DNA from 4 places in the Serratia sp. NCCP-200 genome. Region 4 is predicted to be linked to each of the others. Evidence: predicted binding sites of a transcription regulator. Region 4 holds the regulator's gene; each other region holds the start of a gene.
What was found. Region 4 encodes LexA, which represses DNA repair genes until DNA is damaged. Its sites were predicted from a motif close to TNCTGTATGTACATACAGNA; they were not measured.

Region 1 (8,174 bases), on a different contig from region 4:
CTGTGCTTCGACGTTCAGCGGGATGCTGGCAGCGCTGGAGCGGCTGGTGAAGGCAAAGGTCAGCACCGGCCACGCCTTGCGGAAGAATTTCAGCGGATTAACGCCGGTGAAGCTCAGCAGCAGGCCGTGAACCACGAACATGATCGCCAGACCAAGGTAAGAAGCAACCACAAAGCTGCCCAGCTTGATAATGTCTTGGATATTGGAGCCTGCAACGACCTTGGTCATCAACGCCAGTACGCCGTAAGGCGTCAGCTTCATCACCAGACGGACCAGCTTCATCACCCAGGCTTGCAGGGTATCGATAGCTACCAGCACGCGCTGGCCTTTCGGTTGGTCATCTTTAAGCAGTTGCAGCGAAGCCACACCCAGGAAGGCAGCGAAAATCACCACGCTGATGATTGACGTTGGGTTAGCCCCGGTCAGATCGGCAAACGGGTTTTTCGGCACGAATGACAGGATCAGTTGCGGTACGCTCAGATCGGCCACTTTACCCGCGTAGTTGGTTTCGATCGCCGACAAACGAGCCGTTTCTTGTGTGCCCTGGACCAGACCTTCTGCGGTCAGCCCGAACAGGTTGGTGACCAATACGCCCACCAGTGCGGCGATCAGCGTGGTAAACAGTAGGGTACCAATGGTCAGGAAGCTGATTTTGCCCAGCGAGGAAGCGTTGTGCAACTTGGCTACCGCGCTAAGGATAGAGGCGAAAACCAGTGGCATCACGATCATTTGCAGCAGTTGTACATAGCCGTTACCGACGATGTTAAACCAGCCGATAGACGCTTTCAGTACCGGGTTGTCCGCGCCGTAAACCAATTGCAGTGCCAAACCGAACACCACACCAAGTACCAGGCCGACCAGCACTTTTTTAGCCAGGCTCCATTGCTTATGGCGGGTTTGCGCCAACAGCAAAAGGAGGGCGGCAAAAACCAGCACGTTTAATACGAGCGGTAGATTCATCCCCAATGTCTCCAATCTTGTTTTTTTATAATTAAAGGTGCCAAGCACCGATGTAATGCGATGTAAATATCGTAACAGTTTGCGATGAAGCGCACTTATATCTAAAAAGAATTTAATATAACTTTTGGCTTGAAATCGTCGATGTAATGAGCGGAAAGGCGGGAAAATAGACGGTTTTTTGTGATCACAGCCGGATATTTTTTATTTGCTCAAAATACGACTGCACGGGAAAGGTGTAATCCCCTTGCCAGAAGATGGCGAAAGCCACCAAAACTATACACAGTACCCGCTCCAGCTGGTTGCCTTTTTGTGAGTTCAATATTGGCAGGCAGAAACGCCAGCGGCAGGGCCAAAGCAACGGCACGCCGGCAGGGGTGAGCATATCGGCCAGCAGGTGGCTGAAATAACCGATAATCATGGCGTGCAGCACGTCCGCGGGGATGGGCCAACCGCGCGGCACTTCTAGCTGAAATAGCCACATGCCGCCGACGATCGCCAGCAGGCTATGGGTGAAACCGCGGTGACCAAAGGCGCGAGATATCGGGATGGCTATCCAGCGCAGGCGCTGGCCCAGGATGGATTTAGGGTGATCGATATCGGGTAGCAGTGACGTCAGTAGCGCGGCGGGAATGATGTGCCACCAATCGCCAGCGGCGAGCACGGGTGTCACCTCCGCTTTCTTGGCAAAGATCGCGCAGGCAACAGAGAATATGAGATGTCCTTCCGCGGTCATGTTGCTAAATTCCGGCCACTAAACTGTTAATTTATCCAGTATATGGGAATTTTTACAGTTACGGAAGCGGTTACCCTGTAACGAGTTGTTAATTTAACGCCGTTTTACAAAGGGTTGAAACGGTGTTTATGACGGACGAGGTATACAGGAAGACTGGTAATGTAGGGGCGCTGCAAATGCTGCGCCCGCTCAAATTTGGAGGAAGGATATGTTTGCTATGGAGATCAGCGAGCGAGCCAGCCACCGTCTACCGCGAGCGTGTAGCCATTAACGTAGTCGGACGCTGCCGAGGCAAGGAAGACGGTCGGGCCCATCAAGTCATCCGGCGTTCCCCAGCGCCCTGCCGGGATGCGCTCGAGGATCTGCTGGTTGCGGTCTTCATCGGTACGTAGTTGCTGGGTGTTGTTGGTGGCCATATAGCCCGGTGCAATGGCGTTAACGTTAATCTGGTACTGTGCCCATTCATTGGCCAATAGCCGGGTGAGGCCGAGTACCGCGCTTTTCGACGCGGTGTAAGACGGTACGCGAATGCCGCCCTGGAAAGAAAGCATCGAAGCAATATTGATAATTTTACCGCCGCTGCCCTGGCTGATGAACTGTTTGGCCACCGCCTGTGCCATAAAGAACAGGGTCTTGATATTGACGTCCATCACCTCATCCCAGTCTTGCTCACTGAAATTCAGGGCGTCTTCACGGCGGATAATCCCTGCGTTGTTCACCAGGATATCGATTCTGCCAAACACCTCAACGGCGGTGGCTAGCAGAGAAGGGATGGCGTCGATATTGCCGAGATCGGCGTTCAGATTCAGGAATCGACGCCCAGTCTGGGTGACTTTGCTCATGGTCTCGAGGGGGTGACTGCGGTTCACGCCGATAATGTCGCAACCGGCCTGCGCCAACCCAATCGCAATGCCTTGCCCCAGGCCGGTATTACAGCCGGTGATCAGCGCCACTTTGCCCGTTAAGTCGAAAGAATTCAGAATCATAGCGTTGCTCTCTTGCCGTGAGGGAAGAAAGCACCGGGTTTTCGATAGCAACTGCGTGGCAGTGACAGTGTCACCTAATGGCCCGGTGTTTTCTTTATGCGACTAGCATAATTTGAATGGTGTCTTAATTCAATAAAAATGAAATGGTGTTTTATTTATTTGCGAGTGCAGGGCAGGGAAAAGGGCACCGGCGGGGCCGATGCCGTCAAGATCAGGCCAGATGGGCGGCAGTCAACTGCTCGAGGCTTTGCAACTTAAGGTCGGCCAAGGCCCAGCGCGGATCCTGGCTGTATTCGTGCGCAGGGATCACGATCGATTTCATACGCGCCGCTTTGGTGGCAATCATACCGTTGAAGGAGTCTTCCAGAGTAATGCAGTGCTGTGGATCGCTGCCCAGGCGTTCGGCGGCGATCAGATAGACTTCCGGGTGCGGTTTGCTGTACGGCAGGTATTCGGCTGAAACCAACTGATCGAAATAGCTCTCCAGATCGAACATCTTCAGCACCTGCTGCTGCATATGTAGCGGAGAGGCGGAGGCCAGCCCAATATTTAAATCCAGGCTACGGCACAGTTCCAGCGCTTGTTGCACCCCAGGCAGCAACGGGCGCTTTTCCCGTACCAACTCGATGGCCCGCTCGATAATGCGGCCAGCCACTTCCTCCTGAGACGGTCCTTGCCACGGCATGGCCTGGAACCACATTCGTACCACCAGATCGATGCGTAAACCCAGCGTATCCGGCAGGTTGTGACGATCGGACAGATCCAGCCCCAATGAGCTGAAGATATCCATTTCTGCCTGTAACCACAGGGGTTCAGAGTCGATCAGTAGACCGTCCATATCAAAAATTGCGGTTGCTATGCGTTGCGAATAAGCCATTAACAATTAACTCCTGCAGCACCAGTAAAAGAAAATGTTTTCGCCACTCTATCATTTTTGTTCAGGCGCCTGCACCCTTCGGGCCCGGGGTGTTTTCCCAAAGTACAGGATCTCTCTGGAACTGGGGGGAAGATAAAGAAAACGGTGGGCGAGTTTCATTAACTACAGGTAGACTTAGCGCAACAACGATTGCGTCGCTTACAAGGGGAACACATGACGTATCAACAGGCTGGGCGCGTTGCCATACTGAAACGCATTTTCGGATGGGTCGTTTTCATCCCGGCGTTACTGTCAACGCTGGTTTCACTGCTGGGTTTTGTTTATCAACACAGTGAGAAGTCCAGAGGGATCAACGCCGTGATGCTGGATTTTGTCCACGTCATGGTCGACATGGTGCGCTTCAATACGCCATTCCTGAATATTTTCTGGTACAACTCACCGGTACCGGACGTGGATAAGAGCCTGTTTAGCGGCGCTAATCTGATGTTTATCATTATCTATTTCCTGATTTTTGTCGGCCTGGCATTGCAGACTTCCGGTGCGCGCATGTCGCGTCAGGTGAAGTTTATCCGTGAAGGATTGGAAGATCAGATGATCCTGGAACAGGCCAAGGGCAGCGAAGGGCACACGCGTGAGCAATTGGAAGAGCGGGTGACGTTGCCACACCACACCATTTTGCTGCAATACTTCCCGCTGTATATCTTGCCGGTGGTGATCGCCGTGGTGGCTTATTTTGTGCTCAAGTTGCTAGGGCAAATGGCCGGAGTGGCGTAGATCTGCAAAGAACGGGCGCCCTATGCGGCGCCCATGACATTACAGCGTCTCTGGATGGAGCAGCTTGTCGATGGCCCGCTGCGTCATGACCAGATGTTGGCCGCCAAACAGGTTGCTGCGGTTGAGCAGGTAATAAAGCTGATACAGCGGCTGGCGTTCGATAAACCCGGCCTCCAGTGGCCACACGCTCTGATAGCCGTCATAAATCTGGGCGGGCAATTCAGGATAAAGCGGCAGCATCGCCAAATCACACTCTCTGTCGCCCCAGTAGCAGGCTGGATCGAACAGTAAAGGCCCATCCGCGGCCTGAGCACAGTTGGCTGGCCACAGATCGCCGTGCAGCAGGGAAGGCTGCGGCTGATGGTGTTGCAACCGCAGATAAACCACGTCGATAATTTCGTCGATATCACCGAAGGTCATGCCCTTTTCCGCCGCCAGCTGTAGCTGCCAGCCGATGCGTTGCTCGGCAAAAAATTCCGCCCAGCGGCGTTGCCAGGCATTGGGCTGCGGCGTGGTGGAAAGGTCGTTATCGAAGTCGAGGCCGAACTGCGGTTGTTCGCTCCATTGGTGCAGGCGGGCCAGTTGTTGCCCGAGGCAGTGTGCCCCGTGCGCATCCAGCGGCTTAAGGGGTTGATACTCCAATAGCAGGAAACTGTAATCGCGATCGCTGCCAACCCCATACACTTCGGGGACGCGCACGGTCTTACTGCGAGCCAGCAAGGCCAGTTGATCGGCCTCCGCAGTAAATATCGGCAACATTTCGCGGGTATCACATTTAACAAACACCTCGCTGTCACCGTAACTCACGCGCCACGCCGGGTGGATTTCTCCCCCGGGCAGTTCAGTCCTTTCGCGGATTTCTGCGCTGCCAAGATGTTCACTCAACAGACGGCTAACGGCTTGCCACATAGTAATCCCCTTCTGTGTTGCCTGCGATTTCATTAGGTTAGCGTCTTTCCTGCTGCGAAAACACGATGTGGCGCACAGCTGCGCCATCTATTGACGAAAATATCATCGCCGCGTGTCTGGTCAAAGTATATACGCTATTGATTAATTTAAGTACGCTTATGCTGAATGCTGCTTGGTTCAGGCTAACTTGCCGAGTTCCTTGTTACACGGGAAACGTCATAGTAGGGATTTTCCCCTCACCCCAACCCTCTCCCACAGGGCGAGGGAGCTGGTGCGGAGCCGCGGGTAGGGGCAGCAGTCAGTCTGTGGCACGTTTTGTTCTCTTTCCCACAGGGAGCGGGTGGCGTAAAAACCTTTATCGGTGTTCGATATTACTAGACCACAACAGTGGCACATTCTGTTCCCTCTCCTGGGGGAGAGGGTTAGGGTGAGGGCGGCTTAATGGTTTTTAACTACGGTGATTTCGTTGCGTTGCACGGGTTTAAAGTGGCTATAGAGCAGGGCGATGACAAACAGCAGCGCCTGTACAATCACGATGCACGGCCCGGTTGCGCCGTCGATATGAAAGCTGATCAGTGTACCCAGCACACAGGAAAAAACCGAAGCGATGGTGGCAACAATCAACATCCGGTTGAAACTGCGGCACAGCGTGAACGCAATAATCCCCGGTGCGATCAGCATCGCAATCACCAGGATCACCCCCACCGCCTGTAGCGAGGCAACAATGGTTAACGCCAGCAGGCACAGTAAGCCGTAGTGCAGTAACTTCACCGGCAGGCCGATGACGCGCGCATAATTGGGATCGAAACAGTAGAGCATGAAGTCCTGGCGCTTGAGCAGCACGATTGCCAGCGTGATCCCGGCGATCCACAACGTTTGCCGTAGCTCACCGTCGGTGATCCCCAGCATATTGCCGAACAGGATATGGCTGAGGTGTTGATCGGTATCGATGCGGGCAAACAGCACCAGCCCAAAGGCAAACATGCCGGAGAATACGATCCCCATCACCGTGTCTTCCTTTACCCGGCTATGCTCTTTCAGATAGCCCGTCGCGACTGCGCAGAAAATGCCGGAAAGAAATGCGCCAATCACCAGCGGAATACCGAACACAAAGGCCAGCACAATGCCGGGAAGCACGGCGTGAGAAATGGCATCCCCCATCAGTGACCAGCCTTTCAACACCAGATAGCAAGACAGCACGGCGCAGACGACACCGGTGACGATAGCCGCGATGATGGCTCGTTGCATAAAGGGATAGGCGAACGGCTCAGAGAGCCATTGCAACAGGAGTTCCATCAGTTGCCCTCCGGAGAATTGCTACGGTTTACGCGACGTTTTGAGGCTAACAGCCCGTGCTTCGGTGCGAACAGGAAGGCCGCCAGGAACACCAGCGTTTGCAGTGTGACGATCACGCCGCCGGTTGCCCCATCGACGAAGAAGCTGAGGTAGGCACCCAACCCGCTGGTCACGGCGCCGATCGCGATGGCGATAATCACTAGCCGGCCAAAACGGTCGGTCAGCAGATAGGCGGTAGCGCCAGGAGTGATCACCATGGCGATCACCAGAATGGCACCAACGGTTTGCAGCGCGGCCACGGTGCAGGCGCTAAGCAGGGTAAAGAACAGTATCTTCAACTTGAGTGGCGAAAGCCCGATCGATACCGCATGGTTTTCATCGAAAAATACCGCCAGCAGGTCTTTCCACACCAGGCATAAGATCACTAACGAAACGCCGATAATAATCTCCACCTGTAACACGTCTTCATCTGCGATACCGAGAATGTTGCCGAAGATGATCGACTGCACGTTCACCGAGGTAGGATTGAGCGAAATGATCAACAGGCCGACGGCGAAAAAGGTGGAGAAAATAAAACCGATAATCGCATCTTCACGCAGGCGGGTAACGTGGCGTACCAACGTCATCGCCAGCGCGGCCAGCATGCCGGTGAAAAACGCACCGGCTGCATAGGGCAGGCCGAGGGCATAGGCACCGGCCACGCCAGGCACTACGGAGTGGGAAAGCGCATCCCCCATCAACGACCAGCCTTTCAGCATCAGATATGCCGACAGAAAAGCGCAGGCCGCACCGACGATGGCGCTGACCCACATAGCCTTGACCATGTAGTTGTAGTTGAATGGTTGCAGCAGGATCTCGAGCATCAGGGGGTATTCTCCTTTTGCTGGCTTTGCGCCGGAGGATCGCTCTTGGTATGGCCATAAAACACCGCAGGGCGCTCGTCATCGGTGATTACCGTCACGGTGCGGGGATCGTTGTCATCGTGCAGATCGGGCCCGGAGAGGTTGATATGGCGCAATACGCCACCGAACGCCAGTTCCAGATTGCTTTGCGTGAATGTGGTCTCGAGCGGGCCAGCGGCAAGCACGGTACGGTTAATCAGGATCACCCGGTCACAAAACTCCGGTACGCTGCCAAGGTTATGGGTCGATACCAGGATCAGGTGCCCTTCATCGCGCAGCGAACGTAACAGTTCGATAATGGCGTTCTCGGTTTTGACATCCACGCCGGTAAAAGGCTCATCAAGCAGCAGCACCGTTCCCTGCTGAGCCAGGGCACGGGCCAGGAATACGCGTTTTTTTTGCCCGCCGGAAAGCTCACCAATCTGTCGGCTACGCAGCTCACTCAGGCCAACGCGCTCCAGCGCCTTATCGACCCGCAGTCGGTCTTCCTTGGTAGGAATGCGCAAGAAGTTCATTTTGCCGTAGCGGCCCATCATCACCACGTCTTCCACCAGCACCGGGAAGTTCCAGTCAACTTCCTCGGTCTGCGGCACGTAGGCGATAATGTTTTTCTTCAGCGCGGCGACAACCGGCTGCCCGCTCAGCATCACCTGGCCAGATGTCGGTTTTACCAGGCCCATGATGCTTTTGAAGAGGGTCGATTTCCCGCTGCCGTTAACCCCCACCAACGCACAGAT
Region 2 (8,174 bases), on a different contig from region 4:
AATACAGTTTCAGTAATCTGTGGCGAATCATTCGATTTTCCAAGGACAGCGACATGGAACAAACCACCCGCACCATCGCAGCACGCAAGCATATTGCACTCGTTGCTCACGACCATCGCAAGCAGGCCTTGCTGAAATGGGTTGAAGACAATAAGGAAGTACTTGCCCAGCATCAGCTGTATGCCACGGGCACCACCGGCAATTTGATCCAGCGAGCCAGCGGTATCCCGGTGCAGAGCATGCTGAGTGGCCCGATGGGCGGCGATCAGCAAGTCGGTGCACTGATATCCGAAGGCAAGATCGATATGCTGATCTTCTTCTGGGATCCGCTAAACGCCGTCCCCCACGACCCCGATGTCAAAGCCTTGCTGCGCCTGGCCACGGTCTGGAACATCCCGGTGGCGACCAACCGCTCCACCGCCGATTTCCTGATCGACTCCTCGCTGTTCAAGAGCGAAGTAGTGATCGCCATTCCTGATTACGAAAAGTACCTCGCCGAACGCCTGAAATAATACCAAGGCCTGGTGTAGTGCCAGGCCTGTGGTTTACGGCTTTCTTTGCGACGGCACGCCAATCTCTTGCAACTGCTCGATAAATACCGACGGGCGTTCACGATCTTGTAATAACCAAACCTGATGCCTGGCCCGCGTGAGGGCGACATAGAGCAAACGCCGCTCCTCCGCATCCGGGAAATCCTCAGGCTGAGGCAATAATACCTCTTCAAGCACGGATTCACGGACCTCCGCCGGGAATCCATCCTTGCCTTCATACAGCCCGGCAATGATCACATAGTCGGCCTGTTGGCCTTTGCTGGCATGAATGGTCATAAACTCGATATTCAACTTCGGCCAACGCGTTGCCGCCTTTTGCAACACCTCAGGCTTGAGATGGTGGTAGCGCGCCAGCACCAAGATCCGTTCTTGCGGCTTCGCATAGCCACTTAGCTTGTCCAGCAACGCTTCCAACTGCTCTTGCGGCAAAATAACCACCGACTTCTTGTTGCCCTTGGTCAGGCTATTGAGCGGCTTTTTCAACTGGTGCGGGTTCTGCTGTATAAAGCCGTTGGCCACCTCACCGATCCGATCGTTAAAGCGGTAGGTGGTATCCAGCGCACACTGCTCGCCTACGCCAAAGTTCTCGGCAAAGGCAGTGGTTAGCGACAGCTCTGCTCCGCTGAAACGGTAAATTGCCTGCCAATCATCGCCGACGGCAAACAGGCTGGTCTGCTTGTTTTGCTTACGCAATGCCGCCAGCAGTTGCGCACGCTGTGGTGAAATATCCTGGAACTCGTCCACCAGAATATGTTTCCACGGGCTGATAAAGCGCCCCTTTTCCAGCAGATTAACGGCTTGATGGATCAGCCCGGCAAAATCGACCGCTCCTTCATCCTTCAGCGCGGTTTTCCACGCTTTCAGCAACGGTGCCATCAGGCGAATGCGTTTGCTGAACAGGTCGCGGATCTCTTCGTCGGCCTGCTCTATCATTTCGGCCTGGCTACCTCCGTGTGTGCGCATCAAGCCAAGCCAGCGCTCCAGACGCCCACTCAAACGCTCTGCCAGACGCCGGTCATGCCAGAAATCGCCCTCAGGCAATTCCCACTCCAGCTCTTCCGTTAACCATTGCCGCCAGCCTTTGGCCTGTGCTTTCTTCTCGCTGCACTGCTGTTGCCAGTGGGTAATTAGTAACGTCCTGCGCGCTTTACTGTCACTTTCCAGCTTGCTGATCACCGGCGCTTTCCGGCTACCCTGCTGGATAATCTGTAGCGCTAGCGCATGGAACGTTTTCGCCTGGATCGCCACGCTGCCCAAACGTTCCTGGATGCGTTCGTTCATCTCTTCGGCGGCTTTGCGCCCAAATGCCAACAACAGGATCTGCTCAGGCTCGGCCTCTTGACGCAGTAGCAGCCACCCCGCCCGCGCCACTAGCACCGAGGTCTTGCCACTACCGGCTCCTGCGAGAACCAGCACCGCATCCTCGCCGTTCACCACGGCCCGGCTTTGCGATTCATTCAACGGTGACGTTTCAACGGTCTGGAAGAAATCCTGGTGGGTTTCCAGCATCCGGTCGCACCACCGCTGATTGCGTTGCGCCACGCTGCGCAGACCAGATTTGAGCCACTGCAGGCACAAATGATAGCTTTCACGGCAGTTTTCAAACTCTTCCAGCCGCGCCACCGGCATGGGCAATGCGCCAAACGACTGGTGGATCTGCTGCTGCAAGCTGCTCAATTCGGTACGTTTGAACCACTTGTCCTGTTGCTCAATTTGGCGGATATGATCGACCTGCTGTTGCAATACCTCGGCGCTCACTTCACTCATCTCGCTGCTCCACTGCTGCCAAGACTGCTGCAGATAGTGGTAAAAGCGCTGGGTTTCCTGCCACTCGGTACCGTGCAGACGCACAACCTTTTCATCCGGCAGTTCGAACTCAAGCTCCCCCCAGACGATCCCGCGTTTACAACGCACCTGAATCAACTGGTTGAAAGGGATCAGGTATTCATGCTTCTCACCGCTCACCTCAACCCCGGCATGCAACAACCGTACGCGGTTGTAAGGATGCTGTGCCAGGTGCTTGCCCAGCGATGTCGCTTTAAGTTCCATATGCCCACGCCATAATCATGTTCAGAGTTGCCGCCAGTTTACCCGCGTTAAGCAATGGCACTCTAGCGTTAAAAAAAGGGTAGAATAGTTTTTGCGTTATGCTGATGAATACTTCCCCCGTGCCGTTTGGCCATCATTAGAGCAGAATGACGACTATGCGTACTGTATTGAACGTTCTTAATTTCGTATTGGGTGGTTTTTTCACCACGCTTGGCTGGCTGATTGCCACCTTCTTCAGCGTCGTGCTGATTTTCACCCTGCCATTAACCCGCTCCTGCTGGGAAATCACCAAAATCTCCTTGTTGCCATTTGGCAACGAAGCGATCCATGTCAATGAATTATACCCAGAGAAAAGCAATGCCCTGCTGGCTGCCGGCGGTTCTTTACTGAATATCGTCTGGCTGGTCCTGTTCGGCTGGTGGCTGTGCCTGTCACACATTATTGCCGGCATCGCCCAGTGCATCACCATTATCGGTATTCCGGTAGGCATCGCAAATTTCAAGATAGCCGCTATCGCCCTGTGGCCAGTCGGCCGCCGCGTCGTGCCGGTTGAGGTGGCCCAACAGGCGCGGATCGAGAACGCCCGCCGCCGCTTTTAATCGCGTTAACCTTTCTCCCATTTAGGAGCTTGTCGTGCTCTCTTTAGCACCCAAAATTCGGCGTTATACCTATAACAGCAACCTGCTTTATAACCTGCGTATTTTTATCGCGCTGGCTGGAGCCTCTGCGGTGCCGTGGTGGTTGGGCATCCCTAAACTGACCATTCCGTTAACGCTGGGGGTCGTTGCCGCCGCGCTAGCGGATCTGGACGACCGGCTGGCAGGAAGATTGCGAAATCTGCTCATTACGCTAGTTTGCTTTTTTGTGGCCTCGACATCGATTGAGCTGCTGTTTCCATACCCCTGGCTGTTTGCCCTTGGGCTGACGACCTCAACCTGCGGCTTTATCCTGCTGGGGGCATTAGGGCAGCGTTACGCCACTATCGCCTTCGGTGCCTTGCTGATCGCCGTCTACACCATGCTTGGCACCTCCATGTACGACGCCTGGTACCAGCAACCGGTTCTGTTGATTATCGGTGCCATTTGGTACAACTTGCTGACGCTGATCGGCCATCTGCTATTTCCTATCAAGCCCCTGCAGGAAAACCTGGCCCGGTGCTATGAACAGTTGGCCAACTACCTGGATGCCAAGGCCAACCTGTTCGATCCAGATGCCGAATCGGACGCCGACCTGCCGTGGGTAGACGTGGCGATGGCCAACAGTACGCTGGTTACCACGCTTAACCAGACCAAGGCTTCACTGCTGACCCGCTTGAAAGGCGACCGTGGCCAGCGCGGCACCCGCAGAACGCTGCACTACTATTTTGTCGCTCAGGATATCCATGAACGCGCCAGTTCTTCTCACGTACAGTATCAGGCGCTAAGCCAACAGTTCCGCCACAGCGATATTCTGTTCCGGTTTCAGCGGCTGCTGGCCAAGCAGGCCCGTGCCTGCCAGCAACTGGCGCAGTCGATACTGCTACGGCAAAAATATCTGCATAGTCCGCGTTTCGAGCCCGCTTTTTCGCGCCTGGAAGAGGCGCTGACCCGGATTACCATTACCCCAGAAAATCGCGAACTGACCAGAGCGCTATCCCATCTGCTGAAGAATTTACGGGCAATAGACGCCCAGTTGGCCAATATCGAGTCTGAGCAGTCCTTGGCGAGTGGCCAGACCGAGGAAAACAACCTGTCAGACGACCGGCTCACCGGTTGGAGCGATATTCGCCTGCGTATCAGCCGCCACCTGACACCTCAATCCGCCCTATTCCGCCACGCCATCCGGATGTCCGTGGTGTTGTGCGTGGGCTATGCGTTTATTCAATTGACCGGGATGCAGCACGGTTATTGGATCCTGCTGACCAGCCTGTTTGTCTGCCAGCCCAACTACAACGCCACCCGCAGGCGCTTGGCGTTAAGGATCATCGGCACTCTGGCTGGCATTTTGATCGGGCTGCCGATCCTCTATTTTGTGCCCTCGCTGGAAGGGCAGTTGATCCTGATCGTGATCTCGGGGGTGTTGTTCTTCGCCTTCCGAACCGTGCAATATGCCCACGCCACAATGTTTATCACCCTGTTGGTCTTGCTATGCTTTAACCTGCTGGGCGAAGGGTTCGAAGTGGCTGCCCCGCGCGTCTACGATACCCTGCTGGGTTGTGCCATCGCCTGGGCAGCAGTGAGTTTTATCTGGCCAGACTGGAAGTTCCGTCAGTTACCGGCCATGGTGCGTAAGACACTGAATGCCGACTGCCGTTATCTGGATGCCATTCTGGTGCAGTACCATCAGGGCAAGGATAACGGCCTGCCTTATCGTATTGCCCGCCGCGATGCCCATAATAGCGATGCCGAATTGGCGTCGGTGATCTCTAACATGTCTGCTGACCCTAAAGCCGATAAAACCATTCAGGAAGCGGCATTCCGCCTGCTGTGCCTGAACCATACCTTGCTGAGCTATATTTCCGCCCTGGGCGCCCACCGTGAGCGCCTGGAAAGTGCCGCCGTGCTGGACTTGCTCAACGATGCGGTTTGCTATGTTGATGGTGCATTACACCACGACGCTCATGATCGTCAGCGTAGCACGCAGGCACTGGAAGCCCTCTCCGAGCGTATTACTGCGCTGGTTCCGGAGCCGGAAAGCAAAGAACAGCTGGTGTTGCAGCAAATTGGCCTGGTACTCGAATTGCTACCAGAGCTGACGGCACTTAATACACAAATTACTCAAGCCGGTTGATAGTTCAAGGATGTGGGCCGCAGGCGCGGTCTTCTGACCGCGCCTCAAAGGAGGGAAAGAGCGCGTAGTTTTCGAACCATTCGGTCAACGCCTCCCTTTGTAGATTAGGCAAGGCGGCATGATGGTAGCCTGCCATGGCGCCTGCCAGTGACATCAGCACTTTCATGCCCAGATTTTTTTGCTGTTGCAGCAGTTTCAGATAGCTATCTCTGGCCCCCAACAGGCGAAAATCATAAATATTGCATATGCCTGCTCGCCACAGCTGGCGCTCTAATGAGGCATCAATATTCGGTAAATCTTTCAATCTGCCATTGCAGCGTTTTTTCACCTTAATCTCTTTACGCGTCTCACAGATAGCCTGCCAGGCAAGCGCACACAGTTCGCGAGGCTGCCGCCACAGTTCCTCATTCACCCAGTAATAGCGCATGACCATGGGGACCCCTCGCTTTAAATAGGTCATATTCACCATGCCACGCTCACGAAAAGCGGTTTCCAGACTTTCCGTTGCACGCAAATACAGCTCACCTTCGGTAATGACCGCAAACATTGTGCCGTCCGCCAGCAGGCCATAGCCGCCAAACTGCGAGCGTATGGCAATATTTCCCAGGGCGGCAAAGCAGGACTTTGCCTGTTCGATCCTCCTTAACGATCCTCCATTCATTTAACTCTCCTTATATGAAGCCACAGCCATTAGGCATGTTTTGGTTGGAATAAACGTAACGGGAACAACTAATTAAAAAAAATACGCATTATCCCTAGTCGTGCCAATCATAAATTCAAGACGTACAATAAATAATCTCAATTATGCGAAGCGTTACGAAAATTTGGGTTGATCTTCTGTTTCGATGGCTATACTGTATATACATACAGTAACACTACGGGCGGGAGACGACATGCGTACTCAATCACTTTATCAACCTCATTTTAGCCAATCCTCAATGCCGGCAAAGCAAGCGGTGATCCCTGCGCAAGAGGGCAACGAAAATGGCCTTATCAGTGAGCTTGTTTACAATGAGCGGCAACCCGCCGTAGCCCAGTTATTGGTGCCTTTGTTACAGCAGTTGGGCAAGCAATCACGCTGGTTACTGTGGTTGACCCCGCAGCAGAAACTGAGCAAAGCCTGGCTGCAACAGGCCAGCCTGCCGGTTGATAAGGTCGTACAGCTTAATCAGATCAATCCACTGGCTACCGTAGACGCCATGGAGAAGGCTTTACTGACAGGAAATTACAGTGTGGTGCTAGGCTGGTTACCAGAATTGACACAAGAGGATCGTCTAAGGCTGAGTCGAGCGGCAGAATTGGGCAATGCCTATGGGTTCATTATGCGACCCCAACGTGACATCGTTGCTGCCGACAGACACTGTTCAACCTTAAAAATTCACTCTTCTTTGTATCATTAAGTAAATTTAGGACTTTTCCCATCACTTTTATCGCTTGGTCTGGCAATCGCAGGCAGATCGGGCGAGAAGCGAGGTTGGCTGCGGTTCGGCGCCACCTTCCATATGAAAAAAAGTCTCGTTTAGCCCCCCGATATGTTAGAGGATATGTCTAATTCCATGTTTTTTTTTAGAGCTTTATCACATCACACTTGTAACTTTCGCGCCACGTTGTAGACTTTACATCGCCAAGGTTGCTCTATAACGCCAGAAAAACTGGCAGAGTAACAAACGAGGGCTCAAACCTTGGCGAAGGAATTTAAACCAAGGGCTTAAAGCAGCTTTAAAGCTCATTGCCTATTTGGATGATAACGAGGCGCAAAATGAAAAAGACAGCTATCGCATTAGCAGTGGCACTGGCAGGTTTCGCTACAGTAGCGCAAGCCGCACCAAAAGACGACACTTGGTACACTGGTGCTAAACTGGGTTGGTCCCAGTTCCATGACACCGGTTTCTACGGTAACGGTTACACCGTTGATAACGACGCACGTAAAGACCAGATTGGTGCTGGTGCGTTCGTTGGCTATCAGGCAAACCAATACCTGGGCTTCGAAATGGGCTACGACTGGTTAGGTCGTATGAAATATACCGGTGCTAACCGGGGTTCTTTCAAAGCTCAAGGCGTTCAACTGGCAGCTAAACTGAGCTACCCAATCATGAACGATCTGGACGTCTACACTCGTCTGGGCGGCATGGTATGGCGTGCAGACAGTGATGGTGCTGGCTCTAACGGTGGCAACCATGACACTGGCGTTTCTCCATTGGCAGCAGTGGGTGTTGAATACGCACTGAACCGTGACTGGGCTACCCGCCTGGACTACCAGTGGGTTAACAACATCGGTGATGCAGGTACCGTTGGCGCACGTCCAGACAACGGCATGCTGAGCGTAGGTGTTTCCTACCGCTTTGGCCAGGAAGTTGCTGCTCCAGTAGTAGCTCCAGCTCCGGCTCCAGCTCCAGTTGTTGAGACCAAGAAGTTCACTCTGACTTCTGACGTTCTGTTCGCGTTCAACAAAGCGACCCTGAAGCCAGAAGGCCAACAGGCTCTGGATCAGCTGTACACCCAACTGAGCTCACTGGATCCGAAAGACGGTTCTGTTGTCGTTCTGGGCTTCACTGATGCAGTAGGTTCAGCAGAATACAACCTGCGCCTGTCTGAGCAACGTGCACAAAGCGTTGTGGATTACCTCGTGTCTAAAGGTATCCCTTCAGACAAGATCTCTGCACGTGGCATGGGTAAAGCTAACCCAGTTACCGGTGACTCTTGTGGCTACCGTTCAGGCCGCGCAACTGCAGCTCAGATCGCATGTCTGGCTCCAGATCGTCGCGTAGAGATCGAAGTTAAAGGCATCAAAGAAGTTGTTTCTCA
Region 3 (8,174 bases), on a different contig from region 4:
ATGGCTGCAAACTGCTGACCACGCCCAACCCGGAAGAGGACAAGGATCTGCAACTGTTCCGCAAGCTGGGCCTGAATCCGCAGCAAACCGCCACCGAACAGGGTGACAATCAGCAGCAGCAGGTGCTGACCGAGCAGTTGCTGCACGCCGATACCGCCGAATTCTACAACGCGGCGCTGTAATGAGCTGGCAGCAACGGATCGAACAGGCGCTGGAAGCGCGGCGAGGAGCCGCTGCTTATCGGCAACGTCAGGTGAATCAAGGCGGTAATGGCCGCTATTTGCAACTCGACGGCCAGCGCTATGTGAATTTTTCCGGCAACGACTATCTGGGCCTGAGCCAACATCCTGAGGTGATCGCCGCCTGGCAGCAGGGGGCGCAGCGTTACGGCGTTGGCAGCGGCGGTTCCGGCCACGTCACCGGTTTTTGCCATGCTCATCATGATCTGGAGCAGCAACTGGCGGAGTGGCTCGGCTACCCGCGTGCGCTGCTGTTTATTTCCGGCTACGCGGCCAATCAGGCATTGCTGGCTGCCCTGATGCAGGCCGACGATCGCATTTTGGCAGATAAGCTCAGCCACGCCTCTATATTGGAAGCGGCCACTCACTCACCGGCGCAACTGCGGCGTTTTCGGCATAACCAGCCCCAGGCATTGGCCACCTTGCTGCAAAAAACCTGTGCAGGCCAACAGTTGGCGATCACCGAAGGGGTGTTCAGCATGGACGGGGATAGCGCACCGTTGGTCGAACTACATCGGTTGACGCAGCAGGCAGGTGCCTGGCTGATGGTGGATGATGCGCACGGGATTGGCGTACGTGGCGAGCAGGGGCGAGGCAGTTGCTGGCAGCAAGGTGTGCACCCGGAAGTGCTGGTCGTCACCTTTGGCAAGGCATTTGGCGTCAGCGGCGCGGCGATCCTCTGCGATGAGCCGTTGGCGGAATATCTGCTGCAATTCGCCCGCCATCTGATTTACAGCACCGCGATGCCGCCCGCTCAAGCCTGTGCCTTGCAGGCCGCGTTAAGCTGTATTCAGCAAGGGGATGAACTACGTAGTCGGCTGCAAAAACACATCCAGCATTTTCGTGCCGGAGTGGCAGGTCTGCCGTTAACGCTAACCGCGTCGGATACCGCTATCCAACCGTTGCTGGTGGGGGATAACCAACAGGCGCTGGATCTGGCGCAGCGCCTGCGAGAGCAGGGATTGTGGGGCAGCGCCATCCGTCCACCAACGGTACCACCGGGGGGCGCGCGGTTACGCATTACGCTCACTGCGGCACACCAGCCACAGGATATCGATCGCTTGTTGGAGGTATTGCATGACGTCTGCCATTGATGCGGTGAACAAGCAGGCGGTGGCGGCGGCCTTCAGCCGGGCAGCGGCGAGCTACGATACCGCAGCGGTGCTGCAACGGGAGGTTGGTGAACGCTTACTGGGGATGGGGCTGTCTCATCCAGGCCAACAGGTGTTGGATGCCGGTTGCGGCACGGGCTATTTCAGCCGTCGCTGGCGCGAGCTGGGCAAGCAGGTCAGCGCGCTGGATCTGGCTCCGGGCATGCTGGCTTTTGCCCGCCAGCAGCAAGCGGCGGATCGTTATCTGTTGGGAGATATCGAGCACATCCCTTTGCCAAGCGCCTCGGTGGATATCTGTTTTAGCAGCCTGGTGGTGCAGTGGTGCAGCGACTTGCCTCTGGCCTTGGCTGAGTTGTATCGGGTGACGCGGCCCGGTGGGCTGATCCTGTTCTCTACTTTGGCGCAAGGGGCTTTGCACGAGTTAGGTGACGCTTGGCAGCAAGTCGATGGCGAGCGTCATGTTAATGACTTCCTGCCGCCAACTCAGATTGCCGCCGCCTGTCATCCCTACCGGCACCAGCTTACGGCAAATTGGCAAACGCTCAGTTATCCCGACGTGATGACGTTGATGCGATCGCTAAAGGGCATCGGTGCGACTCATCTGCATCAAGGACGCGAGGCTGGCCTGCTTTCCCGCCAGCGGCTTGCCGCATTGCAGGCTGCCTATCCTTGCCGGGACGGGCAGTTTCCTCTCAGTTATCATTTGGTTTATGGAGTGATTTATCGTGATTAAGCGCTGGTTCGTTACCGGAACCGACACCGAAGTGGGAAAAACCGTGGCCAGCAGCGCCTTGCTACAGGCCGCCAGCGCGGCGGGATGGCGCTGTGCTGGCTATAAACCGGTGGCGTCAGGCAGTGAGATGACCGATGAAGGGTTACGCAACGGCGATGCGCTGTCGCTGCAGAGAAACAGCAGCGTAGCGCTGGATTACGCCGTAGTGAACCCTTACACCTTTGCCGAACCGACTTCGCCGCATATTGTCAGCCAGGCCGAAGGGCGGCCTATCTCGCTGGCACGGCTTTCCGCCGGTTTACGTCATCTTGAACAACGTGCGGACTGGCTGTTGGTAGAGGGTGCCGGCGGTTGGTTCACTCCACTTTCTGAGCATGAGACCTTTGCCGACTGGGTGCAGCAAGAGCAATTGCCGGTGATCCTGGTGGTGGGCATCAAGCTTGGCTGCATCAATCATGCTCTATTGACTGCGCTGGCGATCCAACAGTCAGGTCTGACCCTGGCAGGCTGGATCGCCAATGACGTCACCCTGCCTGGAAAACGCCATCAAGAATACCTTGCCACTCTTTGCCGCCTATTGCCCGCCCCCCTGTTGGGCGAGATCCCACATTTACCGCAGGTAGAACAGCAGGCATTGGGACAGTATCTCGATTTAACCAGGTTGAACCCTTAACATGATGGCCCACGGAGGGGCCAAATCACTCCGTCAGATAGGCATCAATCAGCCCCTCATCCAACTGCCCCAGCGTGCCATTGGCCACGTTACGGCCTTTATCCATCAAGCAGAAGCGGTCGGCCAGATGGCGGGCAAAGGGGAGTTGGTGCTCAACCAGCAAAATGGTCATGCCCAGTTCCTGATTCAGCTTACGGAGTACCTGGCCGATCTCCGTCGCCAGGGAAGGTGACATACCGGCGGTGGGCTCATCCAGGATCAGCAGTTCCGGCTCCAGCATCAGAGCGCGGCCTAATGCCAACTGCTGTTGTTCACTTTGGCACAGGTCACCCGCACGGCGCATACGCATCGCCTGGAGCCGGGGGAATAGATTGTAAATGATGGGAGGCATACGACGGGCCTTGTCACGCCCGGCCATCAACGCCACCTGCAGGTTCTCTTCTACGCTCAGTTGGGAAAAGATTTGCCGCCCTTGTGGCACGTAACCAATGCCGAGTAACGCCCGGTTTTCTACCGGCTGCGGCAACAGGTTTTGCGGTGGCTCATCCGCCAACTGCCAGGTCATACTGCCGCTGACGATCGGCAGGTGTCCCATGATGCAATTGATCAGCGTAGTTTTACCCACTCCATTGCGGCCAAGCAATAGGGTGCATTGCCCACGAGGCAACTCAAGGCTGACATCCCACAGCGTATGCTGTTGCCCATAATATTGGTTTACCGCCCTTAAGCTTAACATTTGGCATCTCCTCCAAGACCGATATTCACGTATGGATAACGTTGACCGCAGCAAGCGGTGTCTCTCCCGGGTGTGGCAAATGCTGTGCTGATTACCTTAATCGAGGCTCAGGCTAAAAAAGTGAGAAAATGGCCGCTACCGGTCGTTTTGTGGCTCTATGGGGCTTTTGGGCATGCTATGCACTTTTTCGGCGAAGATAACCGAGCTGGCTGCGGCCGGTTTTAGCCAGAATTTGCCGGTTCTTCTGCAAGGTAACGCCCCTGAACCAGGAAATGCAATTCCTAGGCCATCAGGTGTTGCGCAACAAAAAAGGTGGTTTGTTATTGTTTTGTTAACTGATTTAAGCCCGGTACGCAGGGGGGCTGTCAGGGCAATAAAAGTTAACTTGGGCGTTTTTTGCACCGTTACCGTGCGGCATGGCAAGCTGTTGGTGCAAGCCCTAAAGATTGTTGCCGCAACTTGCAACCCCTGAAAAGCAAAATAGCGAAAAGAGCGTTTTCGTTATTACGGCTTTTAGCATTAATCGGCATAACCAAAGCAGAATTATTGTAAAAAAATAACTAAAAAACCGACTCAGTTGACGTTTCATTGGGAAAAGCGTTCTTTCCACAACTCCCGCCCCCCATGGGGTAGTGAGAGTTATCCACTATTCCTGTGGATAACCTTGTGCATTATACTTAGAAAAGCGGTGTGAACAGAGAGCGGGCGCGGGTTGTGCGCAGGTTGTCCGCATTCTCGTCTTTTTATTAAATATATTTAATATCAATAGGTTAATTAAAATCAAGCCAACGGATATTGATAACGTGCCGATGGGTGTTTTTTCAGCGCAATCCGGGCCAAAAGTTAATTTGTAACGCATTCTGGGGATAACAGGGTGATTGACAATAAAAATGTCATGGTATTGTCACCTTGCCGGTACGTTCGCGCCCCGTTAACGGCCGTAATAGCGTAAATCCGCTTGAAGCTGGTTTTATATCCAGTATCATGGGCACTGGCGGAAATCTTCCGGTCTTTCCATAATTAGGCCGCTACCGTCTGGCCGCAAACCTGAAAGATGATGGGGATATGAGCAAACATTTCAAACTGCATTCCGAATTCAAACCGGCCGGCGATCAGCCGCAAGCCATCCAAAAGCTGGAAGAGGGCCTGGAAGACGGCCTGGCGCACCAAACGCTGCTGGGGGTTACCGGCTCGGGTAAAACCTTTACCATCGCCAATGTGATCGCCGATCTCAACCGGCCTACCATGGTGCTGGCGCCCAACAAGACCCTGGCGGCGCAGCTGTATGGCGAGATGAAAGAGTTCTTTCCCGAGAATGCGGTGGAATATTTTGTCTCCTACTACGATTACTACCAGCCAGAAGCCTATGTGCCTAGCTCCGATACCTTTATCGAGAAAGACGCCTCGGTCAACGAACATATTGAGCAGATGCGCCTGTCGGCCACCAAAGCGCTGCTAGAACGGCGTGACGTGGTAGTGGTGGCTTCGGTTTCCGCGATCTACGGCCTGGGCGACCCGGATCTGTACCTGAAAATGATGCTGCACCTGACCAAGGGCATGATCATCGATCAGCGTTCGATCCTGCGCCGTCTGGCCGAGCTGCAATATACCCGCAACGATCAGGCCTTCCAGCGCGCCACCTTCCGCGTACGTGGCGAAGTGATCGACATTTTCCCGGCGGAATCGGATGAGCTGGCGCTGCGCGTTGAGCTGTTCGACGAAGAGGTCGAGCGCCTGTCGCTGTTCGATCCGCTAACCGGCCAGATTGAGCAGGTGGTGCCACGCTTTACCATCTACCCTAAATCTCACTACGTCACGCCGCGTGAACGTATCGTGCAGGCGATGGAAGAGATCAAGGTGGAGTTGGCTCAGCGGCGCAAAGTGCTGCTGGAAAATAACAAGCTGTTGGAAGAACAGCGCTTGACGCAGCGTACCCAGTTCGATCTGGAAATGATGAACGAGCTGGGCTACTGCTCCGGTATCGAAAACTACTCGCGCTATCTTTCCGGGCGCGGTGAGGGCGAGCCACCGCCAACCCTGTTCGACTACCTGCCGGCAGACGGGTTGCTGGTGGTGGATGAATCCCACGTCACCATCCCGCAGATCGGCGGCATGTTCAAAGGCGACCGCTCGCGTAAAGAGACGCTGGTGGAATACGGCTTCCGCCTGCCTTCGGCGCTGGATAACCGGCCGATGCGTTTTGAAGAGTTTGCCGCTGCGGCACCGCAGACCATCTACGTGTCCGCCACGCCGGGCAAATATGAGCTGGAGAAATCCGGCGGCGATATTATCGATCAGGTTGTTCGCCCAACCGGCCTGCTGGATCCGATCGTGGAAGTGCGCCCGGTGACCACTCAGGTGGACGATCTGCTTTCCGAGATCCGCAAGCGCGTGGCTATCAACGAGCGCGTACTGGTCACCACGTTGACCAAACGCATGGCAGAAGATCTGACGGAATACCTGGAAGAGCACGGGGAGCGGGTGCGTTATCTGCACTCGGACATCGATACGGTAGAACGTGTCGAAATCATCCGTGATTTGCGTCTGGGCGAGTTTGACGTGCTGGTGGGCATCAACCTGTTAAGGGAAGGCCTGGACATGCCAGAGGTGTCGCTGGTGGCGATCCTGGACGCAGACAAGGAAGGGTTCCTGCGTTCCGAGCGTTCACTGATCCAGACCATTGGCCGAGCGGCGCGTAACCTCAACGGTAAAGCGATCCTGTATGGCGACAGGATCACCGATTCCATGGCCAAGGCGATCGGTGAAACGGAACGCCGCCGCGCCAAGCAGCAGGCGCATAACGAAGCCAACGGTATCGTACCTCAGGGCCTGAACAAGAAGGTTGCGGATATTCTACAGCTTGGGCAACCAAGCAGCCGTGGCAAGCACAAAGGGAAGGGCAAAGCGGCAGAGAGCGCGGCGAAATACCAACTGCTCACCCCCAAAGCGCTGGAGCAAAAAATCCAGGAGTTGGAGGCGCAGATGTATTCTCATGCGCAGAATCTGGAGTTCGAACAAGCCGCTGCGGTGCGTGATGAAATCCACCAGCTGCGCGAGCAGTTTATCGCGCTATCATAGTGAACTTAAGGGGCGTGCTATGCGCGCCCCGGTAAATTTTCTTGCCGTACGCCCGTTTGCTGATTAAGGTGTGCGCCCCAAGTATTGAGACGAGTAGCCGCCATGACCGCAACCCCATCCAAAGACCCATTACACGGCATTACCCTGGAGCAACTGCTGAATAAGCTGGTAGCCCAATATGGCTGGAACGGGCTGGCAGAGCGTATTCGCATCAACTGCTTCAGCAGCGATCCGAGCATCAAATCCAGCCTCAAGTTCTTGCGCCGCACCCCGTGGGCACGCAAGCAGGTGGAAGATCTCTACATCGACAGCGTTAGCGACAATCCTTGGCTCCGTGGTCAAGATTAACCGCGGCTAGCTAGCTGCACCAACGCGGTATCCAGCGCCTGGCGTAATAGTTGGCGATCGTGGCGATAAGGGATATCGCTGGCTTCCAGCGGTTGTTGCACCACAATGCGATCCTGCATGGCGCTGGTATCCACCGCCGGGCCAACGATCACCGCGTCAATCATTTTACGGCCGATCTTCTCTTCCATCAGCGCAAGTTTGTCTTGCAGCGTCAGTGCGGCTGCGGCGACGCTCAGCTCGCGGCCCAGGTTACCGATATACACCATATTGGCGCTGCTGCGTCGTAGGGCCTGAGTCAGATCTTCTAGCAGCAACAGTGGCATCAGGCTGGTAAGAAAACTGCCTGGCCCGATCAGGATCAGATCGGCCTGTGCGATTGCCTCAACCGCTTCACGGGTGGCGTGTACCGGCGGGGAGAGCATCAGCTCTTGCGGCATGATCCTCAGTTGATCGATATTGACTTCACCGTAGACCTGGTGCCCCTCATGATCGTGGGCCATCAGATCGACCGGTTGTTCCGACATCGGGATCAGCGCCGCGTCGATCTTCAGCAGGCTACGCACCAGATTGATCGCCTCCAGTGGGCGCACGCTCAGGTGATCCAAGGCTTTCAGCATCAGATTCCCCAGGTTATGCCCCGCCAACTCCCCGTTGCCGCTAAAACGGTATTCAAACATCGCCGAGGCGACGCTAGGCTCGGTAATCAGCTGATTGAGGCAATTACGGGTGTCACCCCAGGCAATGCCGCCTTCAGAACGGCGGATACGGCCGGTAGAACCACCGTTATCGGTCGTGGTGACAATGCCGGTCAGGCGAGAGCCCAACGACGACAGCGAAGACATCACACGGCCAAGACCGTGACCACCACCTAATGCCACGACGCGATCAAGATCGGCCAGGGTACGGTTGCGCATAAAATTCCTTAACTCAGGGTAGGTAGACTGCCTGCATAAAGTAGCGGATTTGACACAAAAACGCGATAAAGAGTGCGATTTGCGTGATTCTGGTCAATTCGCTGGCATAACGGTTGTTTATTATGGTTATCCAGACTTGAGAGGGTGAAAAACGCTGTATACACAAGTATATAACGTTAATCCACATTGGCTATCGCGGCTGTTTAGCGCTAGAATTCTCTGGAAAACCACGGTTTCGTTCCGGCTACTTGAGGTAGCGGGGATGGGATCAAAACTCCTAGCCTTGGTACCTACGTTGTTCTTTGGAGCGATAGGGTATCCTGGCCGTGGCGAAGTCAGCC
Region 4 (8,174 bases):
CAATCCAAAGCTTAATGCCTATCGCAATACTTTAATTATCAATAAAATAATCCAGGCATACCCAAAAACGAAAAATAGTGATCTGCATCCCACTCTGACCAGAATAGCCGTAGAAAATCGCCCGATTTGCCGTGTTATCCAGGGAAAGCGGGGCAACCCTCGGCGATTGCGTTGAAACATGATAAAATCGGCTTCTTTGCCTAGCCGGATAATTGCCATGAACTCAACCAACCAGGAAAAGCTGCTCGCGCAGGCTGAACAACTCTGTCAGCAACGCAACGTGCGACTGACCCCGCAACGGCTGGAAGTGTTACGCCTGATGGCTGAGCAACCCGGCGCCATCAGCGCTTACGATTTGCTGGATTTACTGCGTGTGGCAGAGCCGCAGGCCAAACCACCTACGGTCTATCGTGCACTGGATTTCTTGCTGGAACAGGGGTTTATCCACCGCGTCGAATCGGCAAACAGCTATGTGCTGTGCCACCACTTCGAACAGCCGATGCATACCTCCGCCCTGTTTATCTGCGATCGCTGCGGACAGGTCACGGAGCGCACTACCGAAGGGGTGGAAGAAACCTTGCAGAAACTGGCTCAAGAATCAGGGTTTGTGCTGCGCCATAGCGTAGTGGAAGCCCACGGTCTGTGTTCTGCCTGTGTGGTGGTAGAAAATTGTGAAAACCAACACGATTGCGATCATGACCACAGCATTGTGGTAAAGAAAAAATAAGCGGATTGGATTGCAGGAAGGAGCGGGTACATCCTTGTTCCCGTGGCCGTGGCAGGGGGGAAATCTGCCAGGCCGGATGGTGTCGTAGCGCCGCAATACTCAGCTGCTCATCGCGCTACCAACGATACTTGCTGTGTTCTTCCCAGGCTTTGACTTCTTTTTCGGCTGCCTCTTTCTGGTAGCCATAGCGTTCCTGGATTTTACCGACCAGCTGTTCGCGTTTCCCTTCGATCACGGTGATATCGTCATCGGTCAGCTTGCCCCATTTTTCCTTCACTTTACCTTTAAACTGCTTCCAGTTACCGTCGGCTTGATCTTTGTTCATAATCTCTCCGTTACTCTTGGTTGTCAGTTTTAGATAAATCTGGCTGGACTTAACTGAGTCAAATTTAAGGTTATCTAATGCGTCCGTTGCCAATTAAGCGCGGGCTTAATTCGCCAGCCACGTGATTAACTATAGTCACCCATCACGAAAAGCGCCCGAAAAGCAGCATGAAATAGGGTTAGGAAAAGTCTCAATAGCAAAAAACGCCATTAAAACAGTAAGCAAGCGAAGCAAAACAGCCTCCATCACATGTAATAAAATGTGAATATCCATCCCATATCATCAACTAGTCTGGCCTATCCATCGCTAATTGGGGGATGAAAACCAGGTGCCTTGCACGCTATGACGATGCCAAACCCAGCCCAAAGCAGCCCCGCGCAGTGCCAGGAATACCGCCAGAGCCAGCCATAAACCGTGGTTGCCCAACACCGGCAGGGTGAACAACGTCAGCCCGTAGCCCACTGCGGCTACCGCCATGCTGTTACGCATTTCTGCGCCACGGGTGGCGCCGATAAACATGCCATCCAGCAGATAGCACCAAACCCCCACCAGAGGCAGCACCACCTGCCAGGGCAGATAATGATTTGCCAGCGCACGCAACTCCGGCAGCGAGGTTAAGCCTGCCACAATCTGCTGCCCGGCGAACAGATAAATAACGGCAAAACCACAGGCAACCAGGCAAGCCTGCCGACAGGCGGCACGCCATACTTTATGCAGTTGCCGCCCGTCCCGCGCACCATAGGCGTGGCCGGAATGGGCTTCCACCGCATAGGCAAAACCATCCAGAGCGTAGGCGGTAAAGGTCAGCAGATTCATCAGCACCGCATTCACCGCCACCACCTCTCCGCCCATGCGGGCTCCCAGAATGGTCAACGAGGCAAAACACAGTTGCAGTAATAACGAGCGCAGCATGATGTCGCGGTTAAGTGCCAGCAGGCGGCGCAGATCCCCACGCCAGGCGGTACGCAGCATCGCCAGCGAAATCCCCCGCATGCGTAGTACCCGCCATGCCAACCACAAACCCAGCAACAGCGTGGCGTACTCCGCAATCACCGTGGCAGCCGCGGCCCCCTGCACGTTCCAACCCAGCCCCATCACCAGCCAGATATCCAGCACGATGTTCAGCAGGTTACCGACAATCAACAGGATCACCGGCGCCCTCACGTATTGAACTCCCAGCAACCAACCGAGCAGCACCATATTGGCCAACGCCGCAGGGGCGCTCAGCCAGCGGATCTCCAAAAATAGCCTGGCCTGTACCAAGACTTCCCGATCGCCCCCCACAATGTTCAGCGCCAAGGTGATCAACGGGGCTCGCAACAGCACAATCGCCAGCCCGGCCACCAGCGCCAACAATAACGGCTGCATAAAGGCGCGAGCCAGCCGGTAGGGATCTTGCGCCCCCAGCGCCTGCGCCGTCAGCCCGGTGGTACTCATACGCAGGAACAGCAACAACATAAATAGGAAGCTGGTGGCCATTGACCCCACCGCGACCCCGCCAAGGTAGCTAGGGCTATCGAGATGGCCGATAACGGCGGTATCCACCAGGCCAAGCAAGGGGACGGTAATATTGGAGAAGATCATCGGCAACGCCAGACGCCACAGAGCTTTGTCGGTGTCACTGGTGAAGGCAGAAAGCAGGCGCATGGCGATATGTTCCCGTACAAGCATGGATTTTAGCGTAGCTTAGAAATGACATCGCCCCAGAGTTGGGGCGAGGTTTGCCGTTTTAAAGGGCTGTAATACGAGGTAAAACGGTTAGATCCAGTCGCCGTTGCGGATTACACCCACCGCCAGGCCTTCAATGGTGAAGTTCTGCTGGCGCAGATCGACCACGATCGGTTGGAATTCGCTGTTTTCTGGCAGCAGTTCGACGACGTTACCGTGTTTCTTCAGGCGTTTGACCGTGACCTCGTCTTCAATGCGGGCGACGACGACCTGGCCGTTGCGTACGTCTTGAGTCTTATGCACTGCCAGCAGATCGCCATCCAGGATGCCGATGTCGCGCATCGACATGCCGCTAACGCGCAGCAGGAAATCGGCATTAGGCTTGAACAGTGAAGGGTCCACCTTATAGTGCCCTTCAATGTGCTGCTGAGCCAACAGAGGTTCACCGGCAGCCACACGGCCCACCAGAGGTAACCCCTCTTCATCTTCCATCAGCAAACGGATACCGCGTGATGCACCGGAGATGATCTCGATAACGCCTTTGCGAGCCAGTGCTTTCAAGTGCTCTTCTGCAGCATTTGGTGAGCGGAACCCCAGGCGCATTGCGATCTCGGCACGCGTCGGTGGCATGCCCGTTTGCGAAATATGATCGCGAATCAGGTCGTAGACCTCTTGCTGTCTGGTAGTTAGTGCTTTCATTCCGCCCCCTGTTTGTTTATACAGTCTTGCTGTGAGTATATACAGCTAAGTCTGGATTGGGAACCGAAGAATAAATAAAAATCAGCAAGTAGCGAGCGTGATCGCAACGATACCCGCTGGTTTTCACGCCAAATGCTGCCAAAGTACCGAAGCCCAAACGAACAGCGCCAGAATGATTGCCAGCGATACTGCCGCCGAACCCATATCTTTGGCCCGCCCGGAAAGCTCGTGATATTCCGAACCTACGCGATCGACAACGGCCTCAATCGCGCTGTTGAGGATTTCGACAATCATCACCAGCAGCACCGAGCCGATCAACAAGATGCGCGCTATCGCCCCTACATCCAGCCAAACCGCCACGATGATAGCCACCACCGTCGCCACCAGCTCTTGGCGGAATGCGGCTTCGTTCTGCCAGGCAGCGCTTAAACCTTTATAGGAATAGCCTGCCGCTTTAATGATACGCGTCAGGCCAGTTGCTTGATTTGCCATAGTTAAGAACGCCTTTCTCCAAGATGGATCATGTACCCGTCGTGTTGCAGCCGCAACGTTCCAGACAGATTTGCCAGCCCAATCACATTTTTATCGCAGCGCAGTATACAGCAAGGTTGGAATACCTTAATCACCTAGCTATGTCGTACCAATGCCGCGAGCGTATGAGTGCGCTAGAGCGGCCAATTTGATATCCATCAGGTATAATTCAACTATGCACTTCCATTGCCGTGAACGGCCGTGGATTTCCCAACGCCACAGATCTGCTACCCGGTTTCTGGTATGCTTGCGGCGAATTGCTAACAAGAGGCTTCACGTTGTCATGTCAGGTTGGCGTAAAATCTATTATAAGATATTGAACTTACCACTAAAAATGTTGGTAAGAAGTAAGGTTATCCCAACAGATCCGGTCACGGAGTTAGGGTTGGATCCCTCACGACCGATTTTGTATGTTTTACCTTATAATTCCAAGGCGGATTTACTCACTTTGCGCACCCAGTGTCTGGCGCAAGATCTGCCCGATCCCCTTAACCCGTTGGAAATCGATGGTACCGTGCTGCCAAGCTACGTGTTTATCCACGATGGCCCACGCCTGTTCCGTTATTACACGCCCAAAGAAGAATCGGTAAAACTGTTCCACGATTATCTGGATCTGCACCGCAGCAACCCGGATCTCGATATTCAGATGTTGCCGGTATCGGTGATGTTTGGCCGCTCCCCTGGGCGCGAAGGCCACGGCACGCCGCACCTGCGCCTGCTGAACGGCGTACAGAAGTTCTTCGCCGTACTGTGGCTGGGGCGCGACAGCTTTGTCCGTTTCTCCAACACCGTGTCCCTACGCCGGATGGCGACCGAGCACGGCACCGATAAGACCATCGCGCAAAAACTGGCCCGTGTCGCACGCATGCACTTCGCACGCCAGCGCCTGGCCGCCGTTGGGCCAAGCCTGCCTGCCCGTCAGGATCTGTTCAAAAAGCTGCTGGCCTCCAAGGCGATTGAAAAAGCGATCGAAGACGAAGCGCGCAGCAAAAAGATCTCCCACGAAAAGGCCCAGCAGAACGCAATTGCGCTGATGGAAGAGATTGCCGCCGATTTCTCCTATGAAACGGTGCGCCTGTCCGACCGCGTGTTGAGCTGGACCTGGAACCGGCTGTATCAAGGTATCAACGTCACCAACGCCGAGCGTGTGCGTCAGCTGGCGCAGGATGGCCACGAGATCGTCTATGTGCCGTGTCACCGTAGCCATATGGACTATCTGCTGCTGTCCTATGTGCTCTACCATCAAGGGCTGGTGCCACCGCATATCGCAGCGGGTATTAACCTGAACTTCTGGCCTGCCGGGCCGATCTTCCGCCGCCTGGGCGCGTTCTTTATCCGCCGCACCTTCAAGGGCAACAAACTCTATTCAACCGTGTTTCGCGAATACCTCGGTGAACTGTTCACCCGTGGTTACTCGGTAGAATACTTTGTTGAAGGCGGGCGCTCCCGTACCGGCCGCCTGCTGGAACCGAAAACCGGCACCCTGTCGATGACCATTCAGGCCATGCTGCGCGGCGGTACCCGTCCGATCACCCTGGTGCCGATTTATATCGGTTACGAGCACGTGATGGAAGTAGGGACTTACGCCAAAGAGCTGCGTGGCGCGACCAAAGAGAAAGAGAGCCTGCTGCAAATGGTGCGTGGCTTGCGCAAGCTACGCAACCTCGGCCAGGGCTACGTAAACTTTGGTGAACCGCTGCCGTTGACTACGTACCTGAACCACAACGTCCCGCATTGGCGTGAATCTATCGACCCGATCGAAGCACAACGCCCAAGCTGGCTGACGCCTGCGGTCAACGATCTGGCGGCTCAGATCATGGTGCGCATCAACAACGCTGCCGCCGCCAACGCCATGAACCTGTGTTCTACCGCGCTGCTGGCCTCACGCCAACGTTCGCTGACCCGTGAGCAGTTGCTTGAGCAGTTGGAATGCTACTTACAGTTAATGCGTAACGTGCCATATGCACCGGACGCCACCGTACCAGCGCAAACGCCAGACCAGTTGCTGGATCACGCTTTAAACATGAACAAGTTTGAAGTGGAGAAGGACAACATCGGTGACATCATCATTCTGCCGCGCGAGCAGGCGGTGCTGATGACGTACTATCGCAACAATATCCATCATATGTTGGTACTGCCTTCATTAATCGCCTCTATCGTGATGCATCACCGCCGCGTGTCGCGCGTTGAGCTGCTGCGTCAGGTCAGCCTGATCTATCCGATGCTGAAGGCCGAGCTGTTCCTGCGTTACGACAAAGAACAGCTAGCCGAAGTGCTGCAACCGCTGATCGAAGAGCTGATACGTCAGCAGCTGATTTGTAGCAAAGGCGATGAGCTGGTGCTGAACCCTGCACGCATCCGTCCGTTGCAGCTGTTGGCCGCCGGGGTGCGTGAAACCCTGCAACGCTATGCCATCACCATGTCGATCCTCAGCGCCAACCCAAGTATCAACCGGGGTGCCCTGGAGAAAGAGAGCCGCATTATGGCCCAGCGTCTGTCGGTGCTGCACGGCATCAACGCGCCGGAATTCTTCGATAAGGCGGTGTTCTCCACCCTGGTGGCGACGCTGCGTGAAGAAGGCTTTATCAATGATATTGGCGATGCGATCCGCGAGCACACCATGGAGGTTTACACCATGTTGAGCGATCTTATCACCCCGGAAATCAAGCTGACCATCGAAAGCGTCAGCATGCCGGAAGAAACCAATACCCCAGCGCTGGCGGCTGAAGTCGTAAAAGAAGACGAGTAACTCGCAGGCCAGTTACCACGAAAAAGGCATCCGATAATGGATGCCTTTTTACTTTTTGCGTTGGGCAAATCACACGTAGCTAAGCGCAATACCGATGAACAGCACCAAGCCAACGTAGTTGTTATTCAGAAAGGCACGGAAGCAGGCATCGCGATCGCGGCCAGCCACCTGCTTTTGCTGATGGATAAACAACGCCCCGGCCAGCAACAGCGACCAATAAAACGCGCCCCCCAGTTGCATCAGATAGCCCACCCACAACATCAGCAACAGCGTAGCAAACTGCAACAACCCGACGATCAACTTGTCATGGCGGCCAAACAGCACCGCGGTGGATTTGATCCCAATCTTCAAGTCGTCATCACGATCGACCATGGCATACAGGGTATCGTAAGCCACCGTCCAGCAGATATTGGCCAGAAACAGCAACCAGCAGCTCAGTGGCAGCGACTCGCTGACAGCGGCATAGGCCATCGGGATCGACCAGCCAAACGCTGCCCCCAGCACCACCTGAGGCAGATTGGTCACCCGCTTCATAAACGGGTAAACCCAGGCCAGTGCCAGAGCCGCCAGCGACAGCCAGATGGTCATGGCGTTCAACGTCAGCACCAGCGCAAAGGAAACCAGCACCAACGAGACAAACAGGATCTTGGCCTCTTTTTCGCTGACGCGGCCGCTCGGCATCGGGCGGCCAGCGGTGCGTTTCACATGCCCATCGAAAGCGCGATCGGCATAGTCATTCACCACGCAACCCGCAGCACGCATCAGGAAAACGCCAAGCACAAACACCAGCAATACCGACGGCGAAGGAACTCCCCCCCCTGCCAACCACAATGCCCACAGGGTGGGCCACAGCAACAATAGCGTGCCAATCGGCTTATCGATGCGCATCAGATGGCAATAGGCCTGCCATTTGCTTTGAATCACGCTCCCTTCCAAAGTTCTTTCTCCCCTAATTATGCCGGAGTGCCCTTTTCCACCGCATACAGTGGAGAGGCCGGTAGAAACAGTTCCGTCAGTAACAATGGTTTTCCCGCCAGACGGAGACGAGAACGCCGTGCCCACAGATCCTTCTGCTGGCCAACATGGATATAATCACGAGTCAGGCTTTCACTGCTGAACAGATAACGGCCCAGTGGCAACGTCCCCAGATCGACCAGCGCCAGATCCGGCCCGGCCAGGGTTTCCTGCGGGATCACCGTACGCCCCAGCAGCCAAGGCTGCCCGTCACCCAGTAAGACGATTTCACGCAGCCAATAGCGCTCGCTGTGTGGCAGATGAACCGCCTCTTCGGCAAGCTGGTCACGAGTGATGAAGCATTCACGCTGTGGTTCTACCTGCACGCGGCCACAGTGGCGCTCAAAACGGCGGGTCATGGAACCTAACTCCATCAGCCAATCGCTAACGGCGGCAGGTATTGAGGAATGTTCAGACAGCCACTCAATAGGCGGCAGGATGGGATCCCTAATGTCAGACAT

Region 1: AC6HVW_RS11500 (metal-dependent hydrolase) is a predicted target of LexA. The motif match lies at 1,715-1,734, and genes of this name have one in related genera.
Region 2: sulA (SOS-induced cell division inhibitor SulA) is a predicted target of LexA. The motif match lies at 6,222-6,241, and genes of this name have one in related genera.
Region 3: uvrB (excinuclease ABC subunit UvrB) is a predicted target of LexA. The motif match lies at 4,456-4,475, and genes of this name have one in related genera.

The regions. Positions count from the first base shown of each region.
Region 1 is NZ_BAAKUJ010000003.1:289,413-297,586, forward strand. It holds gene AC6HVW_RS11495 (L-cystine transporter) at 1-960, opposite strand, end outside; gene AC6HVW_RS11500 (metal-dependent hydrolase) at 1,145-1,693, opposite strand; gene kduD (2-dehydro-3-deoxy-D-gluconate 5-dehydrogenase KduD) at 1,918-2,679, opposite strand; gene hxpB (hexitol phosphatase HxpB) at 2,891-3,556, opposite strand; gene AC6HVW_RS11515 (YniB family protein) at 3,770-4,330, shown strand; gene AC6HVW_RS11520 (fructosamine kinase family protein) at 4,370-5,239, opposite strand; gene AC6HVW_RS11525 (metal ABC transporter permease) at 5,678-6,535, opposite strand; gene yfeC (iron/manganese ABC transporter permease subunit YfeC) at 6,535-7,398, opposite strand; gene AC6HVW_RS11535 (manganese/iron ABC transporter ATP-binding protein) at 7,398-8,174, opposite strand, start outside.
Region 2 is NZ_BAAKUJ010000002.1:971,155-979,328, reverse strand. It holds gene AC6HVW_RS09775 (methylglyoxal synthase) at 54-512, shown strand; gene helD (DNA helicase IV) at 546-2,600, opposite strand; gene AC6HVW_RS09765 (YccF domain-containing protein) at 2,756-3,199, shown strand; gene yccS (YccS family putative transporter) at 3,234-5,369, shown strand; gene AC6HVW_RS09755 (TfoX/Sxy family DNA transformation protein) at 5,374-6,030, opposite strand; gene sulA (SOS-induced cell division inhibitor SulA) at 6,263-6,769, shown strand; gene ompA (porin OmpA) at 7,129-8,174, shown strand, end outside.
Region 3 is NZ_BAAKUJ010000002.1:533,587-541,760, forward strand. It holds gene bioB (biotin synthase BioB) at 1-182, shown strand, start outside; gene bioF (8-amino-7-oxononanoate synthase) at 182-1,333, shown strand; gene bioC (malonyl-ACP O-methyltransferase BioC) at 1,317-2,084, shown strand; gene bioD (dethiobiotin synthase) at 2,077-2,757, shown strand; gene AC6HVW_RS07830 (ABC transporter ATP-binding protein) at 2,783-3,493, opposite strand; gene uvrB (excinuclease ABC subunit UvrB) at 4,559-6,571, shown strand; gene AC6HVW_RS07840 (VF530 family protein) at 6,674-6,919, shown strand; gene AC6HVW_RS07845 (gluconeogenesis factor YvcK family protein) at 6,916-7,833, opposite strand; molybdenum cofactor riboswitch at 8,096-8,174, shown strand, end outside.
Region 4 is NZ_BAAKUJ010000004.1:432,866-441,039, forward strand. It holds gene zur (zinc uptake transcriptional repressor Zur) at 218-727, shown strand; gene AC6HVW_RS16445 (CsbD family protein) at 843-1,052, opposite strand; gene dinF (MATE family efflux transporter DinF) at 1,359-2,699, opposite strand; gene lexA (transcriptional repressor LexA) at 2,811-3,419, opposite strand; gene AC6HVW_RS16460 (diacylglycerol kinase) at 3,543-3,911, opposite strand; gene plsB (glycerol-3-phosphate 1-O-acyltransferase PlsB) at 4,234-6,699, shown strand; gene ubiA (4-hydroxybenzoate octaprenyltransferase) at 6,769-7,635, opposite strand; gene ubiC (chorismate lyase) at 7,653-8,174, opposite strand.